2 regions of the Streptomyces sp. Edi2 genome follow, and region 2 is predicted to be linked to the other one. Evidence: riboswitches for the same ligand, from Rfam matches in the RefSeq annotation. Region 2 holds a riboswitch; the other holds the start of a gene.
What was found. Region 2 has a riboswitch for cyclic di-AMP ahead of ABR737_RS21560 (M23 family metallopeptidase). Riboswitches for the same ligand answer to the same signal wherever they lie in the genome.
Positions count from the first base shown of each region.

Region 1: linked by a shared signal. The riboswitch ahead of ABR737_RS34005 (M23 family metallopeptidase) and the one ahead of ABR737_RS21560 (M23 family metallopeptidase) in region 2 are both predicted to bind cyclic di-AMP.

Region 1 covers NZ_JBEJGX010000003.1:6,951,962-6,961,577, reverse strand. The annotation lists gene ABR737_RS34020 (bifunctional acetate--CoA ligase family protein/GNAT family N-acetyltransferase) at 1-812, opposite strand, end outside; gene ABR737_RS34015 (HPr family phosphocarrier protein) at 1,043-1,324, shown strand; gene ABR737_RS34010 (GntR family transcriptional regulator) at 1,559-2,248, opposite strand; gene ABR737_RS34005 (M23 family metallopeptidase) at 2,520-3,299, opposite strand; cyclic di-AMP (ydaO/yuaA leader) riboswitch at 3,312-3,467, opposite strand; gene ABR737_RS34000 (M16 family metallopeptidase) at 3,679-5,061, opposite strand; gene ABR737_RS33995 (M16 family metallopeptidase) at 5,100-6,440, opposite strand; gene ABR737_RS33990 (DNA gyrase/topoisomerase IV subunit A) at 6,739-9,186, shown strand; gene ABR737_RS33985 (CobW family GTP-binding protein) at 9,247-9,616, opposite strand, start outside.
Region 2 covers NZ_JBEJGX010000003.1:4,136,774-4,146,389, reverse strand. The annotation lists gene ABR737_RS21575 (hypothetical protein) at 1-495, shown strand, start outside; gene ABR737_RS21570 (PP2C family protein-serine/threonine phosphatase) at 756-1,901, shown strand; gene ABR737_RS21565 (DUF2332 family protein) at 2,008-3,198, opposite strand; cyclic di-AMP (ydaO/yuaA leader) riboswitch at 3,491-3,637, shown strand; gene ABR737_RS21560 (M23 family metallopeptidase) at 3,649-4,815, shown strand; gene ABR737_RS21555 (aldo/keto reductase) at 5,073-6,029, shown strand; gene ABR737_RS21550 (hypothetical protein) at 6,129-6,431, opposite strand; gene ABR737_RS21545 (DUF397 domain-containing protein) at 6,521-6,730, opposite strand; gene ABR737_RS21540 (helix-turn-helix domain-containing protein) at 6,730-7,575, opposite strand; gene ABR737_RS21535 (ATP-binding protein) at 7,776-8,426, shown strand; gene ABR737_RS21530 (YDG/SRA domain-containing protein) at 8,503-9,616, opposite strand, start outside.

The sequences.
Region 1 (9,616 bases), 2.8 Mb from region 2:
TCCCGCAGCGCGCGGACGGCCGGCACCCCTTCGGGCTGCAGGCGCTGCATGTCTTCGGGGAAGGCGTGGTTGACGGCGTGTACCCGCCCCGTGAAGCCGGATTCCAGGAGGCTGCGCAGCGCGGTACGCCCGAGGCCGCCGGAGGCGCGGCCGGCTCCGATGACGGCGACCGAGCCCGGGGCGAGCAGCCGCTGTACGGAGCGGGCCTCGGCGCGCTGCTCACGGCCACGCATCACGGCCATGGACTGCTCGGTCGGCTCGAGATCGAACTCCAGGCGGACCACACCGTCTTCGAAGGTGCGCTCGTGGGTGTAGCCGGCGTCCGTGAAGACCTTGATCATCTTGGAGTTCGCGGGGAGCACTTCGGCGGCGAACCGGCGGATGCCTCGCTCGCGGGCGACGGCCGCGATGTGCTCCAGGAGGGCGGAGGCCACGCCGCGGCCCTGGTGGGCGTCCTGGACGAGGAAGGCGACCTCGGCCTGGTCGTCCTCGGGGCTCTTGGCGGGCAGCCCCTGCTCGTTGATCCGGTCGTAGCGGACGGTGGCGATGAACTCGCCGCCGACGGTGGCGGCGAGCCCTACCCGGTCGATGTAGTCGTGGTGGGTGAAACGGTGCACATCGCGGTCGGACAGGCGCGGGTAGGGAGCGAAGAAGCGGTAGTACTTCGACTCGTCCGAGACCTGTTCGTAGAAGGAGACCAGCCGCTCGGCGTCGTCGGGGGTGATGGGGCGGATCCGCGCCGTGCCACCGTCACGCAGCACCACGTCGGCTTCCCAGTGGGTCGGGTACGCGTGGTCCTGCGGCTTCTGCATGCGGACAGCGTACGACCGGCCACCGACAACCGGCTCGGCGCGCGTACGCTCGGGGTGCGGGGCAAGCTGAGGATGCCGTACGGACGTACACTCCGGCGCTCCGGGCGGCCTGCCGGACCTCCCCTGGGGAGACCAATGGCCGCAAAAGACCAGGACACAGGACTGCCCAGCACTCCCGGCAGCGTGAGAGACTGGTCTAGACAACAGTCACGACTTTGAAGGGCAACACCATGGCAGAGCGCCGCGTCAATGTCGGTTGGGCCGAGGGCCTGCACGCCCGCCCCGCGTCGATCTTCGTCCGTGCGGCCACCGCCTCCGGCGTCCCCATGACGATCGCCAAGGCTGATGGCAACCCCGTCAACGCGGCCTCTATGCTCGCGGTCCTGGGCCTGGGTGCCCAGGGTGGTGAGGAGATCGTGCTGGCCTCCGACGCCGAGGGCGCCGAGGAAGCACTCGACCGTCTGGCCAAGCTCGTCGCCGAAGGCCTCGAGGAGCTTCCCGAGACCGTCTGAGCCCCCCAGGATTTGAGCTGCGGCGGCCCCGGATTGAGGAGACGGTTCCTTTATATCGGGAGCGCAAGAAAAAGCGTGCGCTATTCCATTCTTCAGACTCCACACCTATGGCAACACGCATGCCGGCGCAGCACCCATGGCGGCACACATGCACACTGAATACCGGCGGGGAGGAATACGCAATCTCACACCCCCGGGATCCCATTCCGCACTTCTTTGTATACGGGGCGATTGTTAAGGGCGGGCACGGGCCGTGTTGACGGGCGGTTTCGGATCCCTCACGCCTGTCTTGGCAGGGCGCCGGAGCCGGTACACCGGGAGTGAGCGCTCGACATGAGCCGCCATCAGGGCACGGGCCCGTTCCGCATCCCCCCGGGCCACCGCGTCCAGCACCGCGCCGTGTTCCTCCCACGACTCACTCGTGCGGGCGGGCAGTTCCACGGCATACATCCACTCGATCTTGCGCCGCAGCTGGGTCAGCAGCGCCGTCAGACTGGGGCTGCCGGCTGCCTGGGCCAGCGTCTCGTGGAACCAGTCGTCCAGTTGGCGCAGATCCGCCGGGCTGCCGTGACGCGCCCGCTCACGGCCGAGCCGTACCAGGCCGCGGAGCACCTTGAGGTGAGCCGGGCTACGGCGGACGGCCGCGCGGGCGGCCCCCAGCGGCTCCAACAGGGCGCGGACGTCGAGGAGATCGGCGGCATCCTGCTCGGTGGGCTCGGCGACGCAGGCGCCCGCGTGGTGGCGGGTGGTGACAAACCCTTCGGACTGCAGGGTTCGCAGCGCTTCACGGACCGGCACCCGGGAGACGCCGTACCGGGCCGCAAGGATCTCTTCGATCAGCCGGCTCCCCGGCGCCAGCGCACCGGAGACAATGTCATCGCGAATCGCCGTGCACACCGCATGAGCGGAAATATGGCCTCGCATCTTCCGTGCCTCCGCCGTAATCCCCTGGAAACGCCGCCGGTCGGCGACTTTTCCGTGACTCTATTCGACGGGAACGCCTTTTCGGCGGGCTCCGCTTATTCATGGAAATTTTTTGGCCGGAAGTTGGCCGGGAGGGGGACGGCGTATCCCTCTGCACACCGACCGCGGCGCCGGATACGCCGAAGCCCCGGCCGTGGGGCCGGGGCTTCGGCGGATGCTCGGTCCGGTGCCGCGCGGCCCGGTGAGGAGCGCGCTCAGGCGAGGCGGAAGGTCAGACGTTGACGCCGTGCGAGTGCAGGTACGCGACCGGGTCGATGTCCGAGCCGTAGTCGGCGCCGGTACGGGCCTCGAAGTGGAGGTGCGGGCCGGTGGCGTTGCCGGTGGCGCCGGAGAGGCCGATCTGCTGGCCCGGGGTGACGTGCTGGCCGACCGAGACGCCGAGCGACGACAGGTGACCGTACTGGGTGTACGTACCGTCGTTCATCTTGATCACGATGTTGTTGCCGTACGAGCCGCCCCAGCCGGCCTCGACGACGGTGCCCGTGCCGACGGCGTGGACGGAGGTGCCGGAGGCGGCGTGAAAGTCGATGCCGGTGTGGCTGCCCGAGGACCACAGGCCGCTGGAGGCCTTGTACGAGGTGGACACGTAGGAGTCGGCCACGGGGGCGACGAAGGTGTTGAGGCGCTTGCGCTCCGCCTCGCGGGCGGCGCGCTCCTTGGCCTTGCGGGCGGCCTCGACGCGCCGCTTGGCCTCCTCGGCCTGCTTCTTGGCCACGGCCTCGGCCTTCGCCTTCGCCGCCGCGGTCTCCGCTTCGGCCTGCTGCGCGTCGGCCTGGGCCGCGACGTGGTTGGCGAGCTCGTCACCGAGCACGACGGCGTGCTGCAGACCGGTGTCCTGGGTGCGGGCCTCGTCCGTGGCCGCCAGCGCCGGCGAGGCCACGGAGGCGACCACGCCGCCGGCCGCGAGGGTGGCTATGCCGGCGATGTGGCGGGTCGTCCGCACGGGGCGGCTCGTACGACGGTGCTTCCCGGTGGCACGGATGAACGCCATGTACTGGCTTGTCCTTTCCCTCCTTCTCGCCTACCGGGTTAGCTGACGGGTTCGGAGCAGGAAGGTCTCCTACGGGCTCCTCCGGAGGGGAGTCCGATTCACCCCAAGGGACTCTGGGTCCCCGGTTCCCCTGGCTCGCGCCGTACGGGGATTCGGCGATGACTGTCCGGTGCCACGGTTGTGGCGGACTTGTGACGAACAGCCGGACCGACGCTAAACGGGGCAACTTTCAATCGGCAAACAGATCCGCTTTTTTGTGCGGGATGCCACAAGAACCGAGGCACCGGCCGCAATAAACCGGACATACAGCAACTCCCGTGGCAGACCATCGCCACGGGAGTTGCTTTGTCGATATGTGACCTTCCGTCACACGGCGGTACTAGCCGCCGACGACTGTCACCTCACCGATGCCCAGCGCCTTGACGGGCTCGGCGATCTGCGCCGCATCGCCCACCAGGACCGTCACCAGCCGGTCCACGGGGAAGGCGTTCACGGCCGCCGCGGTCGCCTCGACCGTGCCGGTCTCCGCGAGGCGGACGTACAGCTGCGCCTGGAAGTCGTCCGGCAGGTGCTGCTCCACCTGGTCGGCGAGGGTGCCGGCAACGGCTGCCGCGGTCTCGTACTTCAGCGGCGCGACCCCGACGAGGTTCTGTACGGCGACATCCCGCTCGTCGTCCGTCAGCCCCTCTGCCGCGAGGGTGCGCAGCACGTTCCACAGGTCGTCGAGCGCCGGGACGGTGGAGGCGGTGTCCACCGACCCGCTGATGGCGAGCAGCGAGGCACCCGTGGCCCCCTCGGGGGACGTGGGAGCGGTGGAACGAAGCACCTGCCCGAAGGCACGCACCCCGTAGGTGTAGCCCTTCTCCTCGCGCAGCACACGGTCCAGACGGGAGGTGAGGGTGCCGCCCAGGCAGTACGTGCCGAGGACCTGCGCGGGCCACACCCGGTCGTGCCGGTCGGCGCCGATACGCCCGATGAGCAGCTGCGTCTGGACGGCGCCGGGGCGGTCCACGATCACCACGCGGCCGGTGTCATCGCCGACGATCGGCGAGGCCTTCAGCGGCTCGGCCGACGAGCCGCTCCACGCACCGAGCGTCTCGGCGAGCACGGCGTCCAGGTCGACCCCGGTGAAGTCACCGACGATGACGGCGGTGGCCGTGGCGGGCCGTACATGGGCGTCGTAGAAGGCGCGGACGGCCGCGGCATCGACGCGTCCGACGGTCTCCTCGGTGCCCTGGCGCGGCCGTGACATACGGGATGTGGCCGGGAACAGTTCCTTGGACAGCGCCATCGCCGCGCGCCGGGCCGGGTTGGCGAGCTCGTGCGGGATCTCGTCGAGACGGTTGCGCACCAGCCGCTCGACCTCGCTCTCCGGGAAGGCGGGCGTACGCAGCGCGTCGGCGAGCAGGACGAGTGCACGCGGCAGCCGGGACGCCGGCACCTCGAGGGAGACCCGTACACCGGGGTGGTCGGCGTGCGCGTCCAGGGTGGCGCCGCAGCGCTCCAGCTCGGCGGCGAACTCCTCCGCGTCGTGCTTGTCGGTGCCCTCGGACAGGGCGCGCGCCATGATCGTGGCGACGCCGTCCAGGCCCTCGGGCTCTGCCTCCAGCGGGGCGACGAGGTTGATCTCTACGGCGACGACCTGCTGGCCGGGGCGGTGGCTGGTCAGGAGGGTGAGCCCGTTGGGCAGTTGGCTGCGGTCGGGGGCCGGGAAGGCCCACGGCCTGGGCGCGCCGCCCTGGGGCTGCGGGTGAAAGTCCATGCTGCTCACGGGGGAATCGGCGTGGGTGGTGGCGTCGCTCACTGGTCCGCCTCCCCTTCCTCGGTGTCGGCGGCGTCGGTCGGCTCGGTGGGCTCGTAGACGAGCACCGCGCGGTTGTCGGGGCGCAGCCGGGCCTTGGCGACCGCCTGCACCTCCTCGGGAGTGATGTCCAGAACGCGCTGCACGGCGGTCAGCGCCAGCTGCGGGTCGCCGAACAGGACAGCGAAGCGGCACAGTTCGTCGGCGCGGCCGCTGACCGTGGCCAGCCGGTCCAGCCATTCGCGCTCCAGCTGGGCCTGTGCCCGCTCCATCTCCTCCGGGGTCGGTCCCTCAGCGGCGAAGCGGGCCAGCTCCTCGTCGACCGCGCGCTCGATGCCGGGGACCTCCACGCCGCCGGACGTCTTCACGTCCAGCCAGCCCAGCGAGGGTGCGCCGGCCAGCCGCAGCAGGCCGAAGCCGGCCGCCACGGCGCTGCGGTCGCGGCGCACCAGCCGGTTGTACAGGCGGGAGGACTCGCCGCCGCCCAGGACGGTCAGCGCGAGGTCGGCGGCGTCCGCCTCACGGGTGCCGTCGTGCGGCAGGCGGTAGGCCGCCATCAGGGCCCGGGCGGGCACGTCCTCCTCGACGACCTCGCGCAGCTCGCCGCCGATGACGTCGGGAAGCGTGCCGTCCCGCGGCGCCTGCTTGCCGTCGTGCGCGGGGATCGAGCCGAAGTACTTCTCGACCCAGGCCAGCGTCTGCTCGGGGTCGATGTCGCCCACGATCGACAGGACGACGTTGTTGGGCGCGTAGTACGTCCGGAAGAACGCCCGCGCGTCCTCCAGGGAGGCCGCGTCCAGATCGGCCATCGACCCGATGGGGGTGTGGTGGTACGGGTGGCCCTCGGGGTACGCCATGGCCGTCAGCTTCTCGAAGGCCGTGCCGTAGGGGACGTTGTCGTAGCGCTGGCGGCGCTCGTTCTTGACGACGTCGCGCTGGTTCTCCATGGACTCGTCGTCGAGCGCGGTCAGCAGCGAGCCCATCCGGTCGGCCTCCAGCCAGAGCGCGAGCTCCAGCTCGTGGGCGGGCATGGTCTCGAAGTAGTTGGTGCGCTCAAAGCTCGTGGTGCCGTTGAGCGAACCGCCGGCGCCCTGCACCAGCTCGAAGTGGCCGTTGCCCTTCACCTGCGCGGAGCCCTGGAACATCAGGTGCTCGAAGAGGTGAGCCAGGCCCGTACGGCCCTTGACCTCGTGGCGGGAGCCGACGTCGTACCACAGGCAGACCGCTGCGACCGGCGTCAGGTGGTCTTCGGAGAGCACCACGCGCAGGCCGTTGGCCAGCCGGTGCTCGGTTGCTGTCAGGCCGCCGGAGCCGGCTTGTTCTGTGGCCGTGTGACCCATGGGCATGTACGTCCCTTCGATCCGCTTGCGAGGAAGTTCTGTCACTGTATGCAAGCGCGTCGGCATCTGGCGAAGTCACCGGGCGGCCGGCCCGGGACGTGTGCCGTGCGCGACCCGCAGGGAGCTGAAAGGGGAGTCGCGGTCGGCGTTGTCAGTGGGGCGGTCCACAATGGTCCGCGTCAGACTCAGACATACTCGCGGGTCGATCCCTCAGCTGGTTGACCCGACTGGTTGACCGTTGTTCGATGCCGCCTCCCCGGCATCGGCAGTAGACGCAGCAGAAGGAGCCGCAGCCGCGATGGCCCGCCGCAGCACGAAGACCCCGCCGCCGGACGACTTCGAGGAGAGGATCCTCGACATCGACGTCGTCGACGAGATGCAGGGTTCCTTCCTCGAGTACGCGTATTCGGTCATCTACTCGCGCGCCCTGCCGGACGCCCGCGACGGTCTCAAGCCGGTGCACCGCCGCATCCTGTACCAGATGAACGAGATGGGGCTCCGGCCCGATCGCGGTTACGTCAAGTGCGCCCGCGTCGTCGGCGAGGTGATGGGTAAGCTCCATCCGCACGGCGACGCGTCGATCTACGACGCCCTGGTGCGTATGGCGCAGCCGTTCTCGATGCGGCTGCCGCTCGTCGACGGTCACGGCAACTTCGGTTCGCTGGGCAATGACGACCCGCCCGCCGCGATGCGGTACACCGAGTGCCGGATGGCGTCCGCGACGTCCCTGATGACGGAGTCCATCGAAGAGGACACCGTCGACTTCGCGCCGAACTACGACGGCCAGGAGCAGGAACCGGCCGCCCTCCCTGCCGCGTATCCGAACCTCCTGGTCAACGGCGCGTCCGGCATCGCCGTCGGTATGGCGACGAACATGCCGCCGCACAACCTGGGCGAGGTCATCGCCGCGGCCCGCCATCTGATCAAGCATCCGAACGCCGATCTCGACACCCTGATGCGCTTCGTGCCGGGTCCGGACCTGCCGACGGGCGGCCGGATCGTGGGCCTCGGCGGCGTACGGGACGCGTACGAGAAGGGCCGCGGCACGTTCAAGATCCGCGCGACGGTCGCGGTGGAGAACGTCACCGCCCGCCGCAAGGGTCTGGTCGTCACCGAACTCCCCTTCACGGTCGGCCCCGAAAAGGTCATCTCCAAGATCAAGGACCTGGTCGGTTCGAAGAAGCTCCAGGGCATCGCGGACGTCAAGGACCTCACCGACCGCGAGCACGGCCTGCGGCTGGTGATCGAGGTCAAGAACGGCTTCAACCCCGAGGCCGTATTGGAGCAGCTCTACAAGCTCACGCCGATGGAGGAGTCCTTCGGCATCAACAACGTCGCGCTGGTGGACGGCCAGCCCCTGACGCTGGGCCTCAAGGAACTGCTGGAGGTCTACGTCGACCACCGCTTCAACGTGGTGCGGCGGCGCAGCGAGTTCCGGCGGACCAAGCGGCGCGACCGCCTCCACCTCGTCGAGGGCCTGCTGACGGCCCTGGTGGACATCGACGAGGTGATCCGGCTCATCCGCTCCAGCGAGAACAGCGCACAGGCCAAGGAGCGGCTGATCGAGCGCTTCTCGTTGAGTGACATCCAGACGCAGTACATCCTCGACACCCCGCTGCGCCGGCTGACCAAGTTCGACCGTATCGAGCTGGAGTCGGAGCGTGACCGGCTGCAGGACGAGATCGAGAAGCTGACGCAGATCCTGGAGTCGGACGCCGAGCTGCGCAAGCTGGTGTCCGGCGAGCTGGCCGCGGTCGCGAAGAAGTACGGCACGGACCGGCGGACGGTCCTGCTGGAGTCGGCGGGCACCTCGGTCGGCGCGGTACCGCTGGAGGTCTCCGACGACCCGTGCCGGGTGCTGCTGTCCTCGACGGGGCTGCTGGCGCGTACGGTCGCCGGGGACGTGGCCTTCGACGCCGACGCCAAGCGCGTCAAGCACGATGTGATCGTCTCGGCGGTGCCGGCGACGACCCGCGGCGAGGTGGGCGCGGTGACGTCCCTGGGACGGCTGCTGCGGATCTCGGTGATCGATCTGCCGCACCTGCCGGAGACCGCGACGGCGCCCAGTCTCTCCGGGGGCGCGCCGCTCGCGGAGTTCCTGACGCTGGAGGACGGCGAGGAGCTGATCTGTCTCACGACGCTGGACGAGTCGTCGCCGGGCCTGGCGCTGGGCACGGAGCAGGGCGTCGTCAAGCGGGTGGTGCCCGACTACCCCGCCCACAAGGAGGAGTTGGAGGTCATCACCCTCAAGGACGGGGACCGCATCGTGGGCGCGGCCGAGCTGCGCACCGGTGAGGAGGACCTGGTCTTCGTCACCAGCGAGGCGCAGTTGCTGCGCTATCAAGCGTCGCAGGTGCGGCCGCAGGGCCGGCCGGCGGGCGGCATGGCGGGCGTCAAGCTGGCGGAGGGCGCAAAGGTGATCGCGTTCGCCGCGGTCGATCCGGCCTCCGAGGCCATGGTGTTCACGGTCGCCGGCTCGCACGGCACGCTGGACGACTCGGTGGCAACGGCCAAGCTCACCCCGTTCGACCAGTATCCGCGCAAGGGGCGGGCGACCGGCGGGGTGCGGTGCCAGCGGTTCTTGAAGGGTGAGGACGTGCTCATCCAGGCGTGGGTGGGGCCGGCTCCGGTGCGTGGCGCGGATGCCAAGGGCACTCCGGTCGAGATGCCGGAGGTGGACCCGCGGCGGGACGGCTCGGGTGTGCCGCTGATGAAGACGGTGACAGCGCTGGCGGGGCCGGTGTAACCCGGCGCGTGACAGATGCGGGTGACGCCGTCGGGCCGGTGGAGGACCGGCCCGGCGGTGTCAGCCGTCTGCGGAGTCCTCGCGCGCTGCCACGTACCGCAGCACGCCCCACATGCTGTTCTGGTCGGCGTCCGACGGTGAGCTTTCGCGGCAGTTGTCCAGTTCCTTGTGCAGGGCCGGTGCGTCGATGCCGCTGCCGATCATGACGAGCTGGGTGCACCGCTCCTCGCCCTTCGGCCACGGTGCAGGGTAGAAGCGCAGGAAGTCACCGACGGCGTGCACCGTGAACTTCTGGCGGTTCTCCGGTACGTCGAAGTGGACGAATCCCTTGATGCGGTAGAGGCCGGCGGGGCGGCTGTCGAGGAAGTCCATGAGGCGGCGCGGGTGCATCGGCTCGACGGAGGTGAACTCCACGCTCTGGTAGGCCGCA
Region 2 (9,616 bases):
CCGCAAGGCGTGTCCGCTCGCAACCTGCTGCAGGGCAGCTTCCACGGCCGGGAGGTGAGCCTGTTCCATCTCCTGGCATCACATCGCACAGGCGGCAGCAACCGGGCGATCGTCACCGTGACGTACTCCGTGGCCGTGCTCTCCTTGCCCCGCGCTCTCCCGGCCACCGCCTTCACCAGCAACCGACTGGTGCCGACCGGGCGGCAGAAGCGGCCCGCACTCCCGCGCACACCAGGCTGGCACAGGGACCTCAAAGAGATCGGCGCCCACCTCGTCGAGTGCTGCTCGGAGGATTCCGGCTTCGCAGCTCTTATCCACACGTCTGCCCTGGAGCGGGTCATGCACGACGCCCGGTTCGGTTGGCGCATCGAGGGGAGCCGCATGATCGGGTGGACGTACGGACGCAAAACCTACGAGGACCTTCTGTCCCTCGCCGAAACCGTCGCGGCCGTCATCGGCGAGTTCCCCGAACAGGTGTGGCGTTGGCCGGAGTGAGAAGGCCGGAGGTTCGCTGAGGGGCCACAGCCCCTGAGGTCAGGCCCCGAGCTCTCGACACGGTCTCTTCGGATCCGGTGACCGCGCCCGTCATGTTCAACCGCAGGGGTGGGCTGCGGGGCCGACCTGGGCCCCGCCGTGACCCGTCCGGCCCCGGACGATTCGCCGACCGGCGCCGTAGCGGAAACGCTGGGGACGTCGACGCGGCCGCCACCACGGTGCTCGTACGGACGGGCGGGAGTGGGAAGAGGCCGGTGCGGATGCTCCAGGACGAAGCGCGCCCCAGGGACGACGGAGGGCGACAGGTGCGCCGCGGCCGGCGGCCGGAGCTGTCCGGCCGTCGCCTGGTGCGTCTGCTTCCCGCCCTCCTGATCGCCGGGGGCCTCGCCGTCGGTGTCGTCACGCCGGCCGGCTACACGGCCGCCCCCTTCTTCTGCGCCGCCCCGCTGATCGCCGGGTCGCTCTCGTCCCTGCGCGGTACCGCCCTCACGGCCCTGGCCGCGGTGCTCGGCGAGATCTGGGCCGTCACCTATCGCGGCGCCATCGAGGACTACCAGGAGTCCGTGGCGGAGAGCGCCATGGTCTTCGTGGTCGCCCTGCTGGCCCTCGGCCTCAACCGGTTCGTCCGAAGGAGCGATGCCCACCTGGCCTCCGTACGGGACATCTCGGAGGCCGCCCAGCGCGCCGTACTGCCCACGCCACCCGAACGGCTCGCCGGCCTCGGCGTCGCCGCCCGCTACGTGGGTGCGCTGGCGGATGCCCGGATCGGCGGCGACCTCTATGCGGTGCAGGACACCCCGCACGGCGTACGGCTGATCGTCGGCGACGTACGGGGCAAGGGGCTGGAGGCGGTGGAGGCCGCGGTGATCGTCATCGGTGCCTTCCGCGAGGCGGCGGAGCAGGAGACGACGCTGGAGGCGGTGGCGGGCCGGCTGGAGCGGGCGCTGCAACGCGAGGGCGGACGGCGCGCGGGGCTCGACCAGTTCGAGGGGTTCACCACTGCCGTCCTCGCCGAGATCCCCGCCAACGGGCAGTCCGTGCTGCGCGTGCTCAACCGCGGCCATCCGTCCCCGCTGCTGCTCACCGTGGACGGCGGGCTGCGTGAGCTGGTGCCCGCGGTGCCGGCGCTGCCGCTCGGCATGAGCGAGGTGGCGAGCTGGCCGGACCGGTCGGACGAAACGTTCTTCCCCGCCGGCGCCCTGCTGCTCTTCTTCACCGACGGGGTGACCGAGGCCAGGGACCTGCTGGGCCGCTTCTACCAGCCGGCGAGCAGGCTGCGCGGCCGTCGTTTCCCGGGCCCGGACGCCCTCCTGGACACGCTCGTCGAGGATGTCGCACGGCATACGGGCGGCGCACCGGCCGACGATATGGCCCTGTTGGCGGTGCAGCGGCCGATGAGGACATGAGGCGGCGTAGCCCCGGCACGGCTCGCCATGCCCTGCGGCAGGCCGTGGAGCAGCTGCTACCGGCCGGCTAGTACGGCCGTTGCTACGGCCGCTGCTACGGCAGGCCCTACGCCACGCCCTCCGTCCCCGGGAGCCGGTGCAGGCTCTCACCGTGCGGGCCGGTGAGCGCGACCGGGCGCTCGTCCAGGGCGAGGGTCAGCAGCCGCGCGTCGTCCGGGTGCGGCGAACGGCGCGCCGGCGCGGGGATCCAGGGCAGGACGGAGGGGTGCTCGTGGGAGACCCAGTGCCCGCCGCCGGGCCGTCCGCGCAGCAGCGACCGTACGAGATACGCGAACTCCTCGCGGCGAGCGGGCGCGAGGCCGGCCAGCGCGGCGCTGTGGAAGATGACCAGCGTGGCCTCGGGCGGCGCCTCGGCGGCGAGCGCGGGCAGCTCGTGGAGCAGATCGCCGCGCACCATCCGTGGCCGCGGCGCCGGCCGCACCGCCTCGACGGCCGCGGACAGCCGTGCGGCGCGCTCCCCGTCGCCCGGCCATACGAGCGCCTGCAGCCAGCGCAGATCGTCCGGTTCGGCGGCCGGGTCGAGCGGGTCGAGACCGATACCGGCCCGCCAGACGATCCGAGGCATCCGGTCCCGGCCGGGCAGCTCGTCGGCCGTCCACCCCGTGCGGCACTCCAGCACCAGCGGACTCTCCGGCGCGCCCGCCTCTGCCACTGCCTCTGCCTCTGGCGCTGCCTCTGGCGCTGCCTCCGGCGCTGCCTCGGGGAGACGGGTGCCGCGTCCCCCGTCGTCCTCGTACCGGCACAGGTAGCGGTAGCGATAGCGGTCGGGATGCAGACACAGCCCCGCCGACGTGCCGACCTCCAGCAGCGCCAGCGGCTGCGGCAGGCGGGCGAGCAGCGGCAGCAGCGTCGCGCAGTGGGCCGGTTCATCGGTCCGGGACGAGCGCTGCATGATCACCGCACGCACCTCGTTCCAGTGCCGTACCGTCCACTCGCGCCAGCGGCCGTACGCCGTTTCGCCGCGCGGCCCCAGTTCGGCGTGCGGGCCGTCGAGATAGCGGACGGCGGCGAGCACGAGCTCCGGCTGCTGTGCGCCGCCGGCCGGCAGCGACCCCGACAGCAGATCGCAGAGCTCCGGATCCTGGCTGATCCGCGCGCTCAGCTCCTCGTGCGCCGCGGACCGCCCCCGCGCCTGACGCCAGGAGAACTCCCGGTACCGCTCCGCCAGCCCCCAGGTGCCGGCAACGGCGCGCGCGACGTGACGGGTGTTTCCGGTGTTCCCGACGTTGACGGCCATGATCCGACGTTACTGCTCTCACGTTCCGTAACCGAGGGGCACCCCTCCGCATAACAACTGGTGCACAATCGCCGCGAGATCGTTTAGGGGTGGGCGGTCAACTCGCCCGGTTTGTGGCCGTGCTGGCCGAAAAAGTCCCCACCAGAGCTCCCGCGAAGCCGCTACGAAATCCCGGGAAGGCTTGGAATTCGCCTGCGTTCTCTATTACTGTCCGATAACGCAGCGCGGTCGTCCCAGCCGTCGCAAGAGGCGGCACCGTGCGCAGACGCCGAATCCCGCACGCGCTTTTCACGCACCTCCAGCACCTCGAACTGCACCAAGGGAACCGGGGAACCACTTCCTTGGGGTGAATCGGACGCTCTCCGCCAGCGGGCGCCCGTAGGAGACCTTCCTGCTCCGAACCCGTCAGCTAACCCGGTAGGCGAGAAGGAAGGAAAGGAGAGCGCCCCCGTGGCGTCCAACAAGCCTGCCCCCGAGGGTCCGTCCGCCTACGACCTCGATGACCGAGGCGCCTTCCCGGGCCCCGGTGATGCGGACAACATCAACGACGGACCGTGGGAGGAATGGAATCCCACCGAGGATTCCGTCCGCTCGGTCCGCGGCAAGCACCGGGTGGCCAAGCAGCGTGGCGGCGGGCTCGCCCGCGGTGGCACGGTCCTGGGCGTCGGCGTCATCGCGGCGGTCGGTGCCGGCGGAATGGCCACGGCCGAGGGCCGCCCTCCGGTTCCGATCTCGATGCCCGACGTCGGCGGAATGGCCGACGACCTCGCCGACAAGCTGCCGGACGCCAAGTCGCTCCCCGGCGTCGGTGACCTCATATCGGACGCGGGCACGGACTCGGACGCGGATGCGGCCTCGGGCCCGGACTCCGCCGCGGCCGGCAACGCGGCCCCGGGAGCCGGAACGGACGAGGCGGCCACTCCGGCCGCCACCGGGCCCTTCACCCAGGTCACCCGGACGGGCTCGGGCGCGGACGTCGGCGAGGCGCTGCGCAGCCGCATCCTCCAGCAGGCCGACGCGCAGCAGGGCGCCGCCGAGCAGGAGGCCCGTGAGGCCGCCGAGCACGCCGCTTTCCAGACAGCCGAGAAGGCAGCCGACGCCCACCAGAAGTCGGCCGAAAAGGCCGCAGCAGCCAAGAAGGCGGCCGAGTTGGAGGCCAAGCGCGAGGCCGAAGAAGCGGCCCGTCAGAAGGCGGAGGCCGCCCGCCTCGCCAAGCTCGCGAAGAACTTCATCGCTCCCGTCTCCTCGTTCACGCTCACCGCGAGCTTCGGCCAGGCCGGCGACCGCTGGGCCGCGGACCACACCGGGCAGGACTTCGCCGCGCCGACCGGCACTCCCGTCAAGGCCGTGCACTCCGGCACCATCACCCAGGCCGGCTGGGCCGGCTCGTACGGCTACCGCATCGTCCTCACCCTCGACGACGGCACCGAACTCTGGTTCTGCCATCTGTCCTCGATGGTGAAGACCTCCGGCAAGGTCAGCACCGGCGATGTCATCGGCCGCGTCGGCGCCACCGGCAATGTCACCGGCCCGCACCTCCACCTGGAGGTGCGCCCCGACGCCGGCGATCCGATAGACCCCATGCCGTGGCTGCGCGATCACGGCATCGACGTGTGACGCATGGTCTTCGGCGTGTGACGCGGGGCATCGGCGTGTGACGCGCCACCGGCGTGCGCGGTACGGCATCGGCGTGTGCGGTACGGCATCGGCGTGTGACGCGCCACCGGCGTGTGCGGTACGGCACCGGTGTGTGACACATGGCCCCAACGGGCGTATGCCGGACGGAAGTTGGCGTCCGGGGGCGTCGCGGGGCGCCGGAGGCGTCCGGGGGAGCGGAAGGAATAACTCCGCTCCCCCGGACGTTGCCACCACACATGACCGCGACACACACCCCCCGAAATCGTCAGTCCCTCGGCTCGCTCTCGGTCTCCCCGCTGTCGCTCGGCGGCAACGTCTTCGGCTGGACGGCCGACGAGAGCGAATCCTTCGCCGTGCTCGATGCCTACGTCGCGGGTGGCGGCAACTTCATCGACACCGCCGACGTCTACTCGGCCTGGGTCCCCGGCAACAAGGGCGGCGAATCCGAGACCGTCCTCGGCAACTGGCTGGCCGCCCGCGGCAACCGCGACGAGGTCGTCATCGCCACCAAGGTCGGTGCCCACCCGGACTTCAAGGGCCTGTCCGCCGCCACCATCAAGTCCGCGGTCGATCTCTCCCTCTCCCGTCTGCGCACCGACTACATCGACCTCTACTACACCCACTACGACGACGAATCGGTCGAGGTCGGGGAGTTCCTTACCGCCCTCGACGACCTCGTCCGGGCCGGCAAGGTCCGCGAGATCGCCGCGTCCAACATCTCGGCGAAGCGCCTGGAGGAGTCCCTGGCCTTCTCCGCCCGCGAGGGCCTGGCCCGCTACGTCGCCCTCCAGCCGCACTACAACCTGGTCTCCCGCGACACCTACGAGGGCGAACTCGCCGACGCAGCCGCCCGCCACGGCCTCGCCGCGGTCCCGTACTACGCCCTCGCCTCCGGCTTTCTGACCGGCAAGTACCGCCCGGGAACCACCGTCGACAGCGCTCGCTCCGGCGGCGCGGCCAAGTACGCCGGCACCGACCGGGGCCGGCGCGTCCTCCAGGCCCTCGACACCGTCTCCGCCGCCCACGAGGCCGAGCCGGCCACCGTCGCCCTCGCCTGGCTCGCCGCCCAGCCCACCGTCGCGGCCCCCATCGCCAGCGCCCGGACGGTGGAGCAGCTGCCGGCGCTGCTGGCGGTGGGCGACCTGACGCTCACGGAGGCGGAACTGAGGCTTCTGAACGAGGCTTCTGCCTGAACCACCTGAGAGGCGGGGAGGGGGCGGGCCCAGGGAGTGGCGGGCCGGGGAGGCGGGCCACTCCCTGGGCCCGCCCCCTCCCCACGCCCTGCTCCCGCTCTACTTCCGGCGGTCGACCGCCACCCACGACGCCAGCGCCACCCCACCCGCCACCGCAAACACCGAAGGCCAGGCCCCGATCTTCTTGGCCAACGGATGCGACCCGGCAAACGCCGCCACGTACGCCCCACTCAGCGCCGCCGCCGTCGCGTTCCCCGCCTTCTCCTGCCATCCCTTGGCCGCCACCGCCCCGGCCACAGCCAGCGCCACCCCGCCAAGCGGCCGCTTCTTGGTCCAGCGGGCGGTGGCGTAGCCGCCTACCAGGCCGGTTGCTGCGATCACACTCGTCGGTACGCCGGCCATCACGGAAACCTCCACATCAGGGGACAACTGTGACGACCCTACGTGGAGAGTCCATGGGACTCGGACGTTGCTCTGTGTGATGCACCGCGCTAGGCGCGGACGTTCCAGTCCGGGTGCTGCACGCAGGCGACGAAGTCCTGCCATGCCCCGCAGGTGAAGTTGAGTATCTGGCCGCCGGGAACCTTCGTGTCTCGGACCAGGACGGTGGATCCGTCGGGTGTCGCCGTCGCTATGCAGTTGCCGCCAGAGCCGTTGCTGTAGCTGCTCTTGTGCCAGACGAGAGGCGCTGTGTGAGTCATCAGGTGAGTCCTTGCATCGCTTCGGTAATGAGGGCACTGGACTGTTGCGGACTCAAGGACAGTGCCCGCAAGTTGTCGAATGCCTTTGCATACTGCGCGATGTCGCTGGGTTGCTCCAGATAGACAGCATCTGTCAGGCCATCGCGATAGACGATGTCCGGGTCCTCTTGCTCAGGGAACCCCAACATCGTGTACGCCCCTGTTGCCGGGTAGCTACCCGAGTTGAACGGCAGTACCTGGACCGTGACGTTCTTCGACTGCGCCATCTTCAGCAAGCGTTCGAACTGGGCCTGCATCACCTCCCGGCTCCCGATCGCATGCCGCAAGACGCTCTCGTGCAGGATCGCCCACAAATCTGGTGCCTGAGGAGCGGTGAGGAGTGCCTGTCGCTCCATGCGCACGGCGATCATCTGCTCGACGTCGTCTGGACTTGGCTGGGCCGTAGCGTGGTGGAGCTCCCTGGCGTAATCCGCGGTCTGTAGTAGCCCAGGCACGAACTCGGCCTCGTAGGTCCGCAAGCTGCAGGCTGCCTGTTCAAGGCCGACGTATACGGAGAACCAGGTGGGTACGGCGCTGCCGTACGCGTGCCACCAACCCCGCATCTTGGAGTGCTTGGCAAGGTCCTTGAGGAGTTCGCGTAGCTCGTCAGTGGTGTTGTAGAAGCGGCACAGCGCCTCAATGTCTGACGGCTGGACGCGCCCTTGGCCGGTCTCCATGCGGTTGACCTTGGATCCGCTCCAGTCCAGCGACTCGCCCACCTGGTTGCAGGTGAGTCCGTGGTCCTCACGGAGCTTCTTCAGCTCGATCGCAAGTCGGCGACGACGAGCGGTGGGCGAACCGGCCACGGCAACTCTCCTTGTTTTGGCGGGCGTTCATTCTTGCTGCGAGAGCAGGTACGGGCCAATCACTCGATAGAGCGAATCCCGCTGTGCACATTGCATGAAGGGATACGCGCTGCCACTATCGCACCCAGAGGAACTGAGAGTCATCACCTGATGGCCAGACGTGACGTCGGGGTCGTGGGCAAGCAAAGGAGCTGGGCCAGATGAATGCCACCCACCGCATGTCGAGTACGGAGTGGGTCCACCCCTTCACCGCGAGGCCGGCAGGGGTGGCCGAGTTACGCCGTCTGACGAGCCTCTACCTCGAACGGTGGGGACTTTCGGGAGTGGTTGATGCGGCGCAGCTCTGCGTCAGCGAGCTGGCCACCAACGTCATCAACCATGTAGGTGAAGGGGCTGCCGCTGTCCTGTCGGTCATGGTGAGGGATGCGCATCTGCGCATTTCCGTTCGGGATGCGGAGAGTGGTCGGTTCCCAAGGCTCCTGGGTGTCGCGCCTACCTCGGAAACTGGGCGAGGGCTGGGCCTGGTGGCGGCCATGGCGGACCGTTGGGGAGTGACGGCTGCCGCGCACGGCAAAACCACCTGGTGTGAGATCAGTGCATCGTGCACGGCTCAGGTCCGAGGCGCGGACGGCCCGCAATCTCCGGGAGCAGAAGTACCCCCGTCCTCCAGTCAGGGCATGCCGGGTCGGGCAACCCAAGGACGGCCGCTGCACTTCGTTACCCAGGAGGCGGCGGCTGTCGGTCTCATTGCTGAAGTCCTTCGTTGGCTACAGGCGCAGGGGCGTGATCCCGATACGGTTCTCGACTATGCGCAAATGTTCTTCGAGGGTGAGTGCGGCGTCGCGGGTTAGGGGTGATGACGGGGCGGCGCTGATGGGGGCGTACCCCCTCTCTCGCAAATGGATGCCAGGGAGGGGGTATGGAAAGCTATTCGGTCGGGACGTTTATGTTTTCGTGGTGGTCTCGGTGATACGCGAGGTATTTGGCGTTTATGACATGTCCGGGGATCTCGCGTAGTTGGTAGGTTCGAGGTTCGGAGCCTCGTTGCGTAACGGAACGGTCATCGTTAATGATCAGCATTCCGAAGTCGAAGGCCGTGTGGTGGTTTGGGCACAGGCATAGAACGTTATCGATCTCATCGGGGCCGTCGTGCGGGTGACCGAGTGGCTTAATGTGTGCAGCTTCAGCGTAGGCGCCCGTAGGGGTTTCAATGCGCAGTCCGCATACTTGGCAAGCGTATGCGTGGATCTTCTTTACGTAGTCGGCTACCTTGGTGCTTCGGATGATGCGCTGGGTGGAGGTTTCCTTGCGGCCGGGGGTGGCATTGCCAGCCGGGAAGGAGCGCGTGATGTTCGTGGCGGCCTGTTTGTCGACGGAGCCGATGGCGCGGAGTCGATAGCGCCATACGAGGAAGTTCGATTCGCCGCGTTGGGACCAGCACTCCTCTACTCGGTAGAGGCCGTCGTACCGGAGTCCAGCAGCTGGCGAGTGTCGACGGTCACCGCCCGAGCCGCGAATCACGCGCACAGGTGCCCCAGTGGAGTAGCTGGTGACCAACGCTGCATTTCCTAGGGTCAGTTCCTGATCTTTGCATTGCTTCTTCGTTTTCTCGTCTCGCCCCCCTTGCCCCGTGTAGATTATTTCGTCGCCATAGTCTTCATCGTCTTCGTAACCTCCGGATACGACGATGGACTCGGCGCCGCTCGCTCGCGTTCCGCAGATTCCGGCCATGGTGGGACGGTGGACCCTTGCTCGTGCCAGTGTCCGCCGCCTCTTGAAGGTATCCCCGACGCGTACGTGGGGAGGGGCGCCGAATCCGTCAAATTCCTTCGCCGGGAGCCCTGCTTCCAGAAGCAGCAGATCAAGGCGATGGTCCTGGAAGTATTGTTCGTGAAGCAGCTTTACTGCATCCCGACACAGATCCTTATCTGAGGCGAGCTGTTCGTGCAGCGAGGTCTCCAGCCCGGCCTCGGGTGTTTGCTCGGCAAGCCATGTAACTGCGTCAGGATCCCTGGAGTCTGGTGCCTCGTCATTCGTGCCG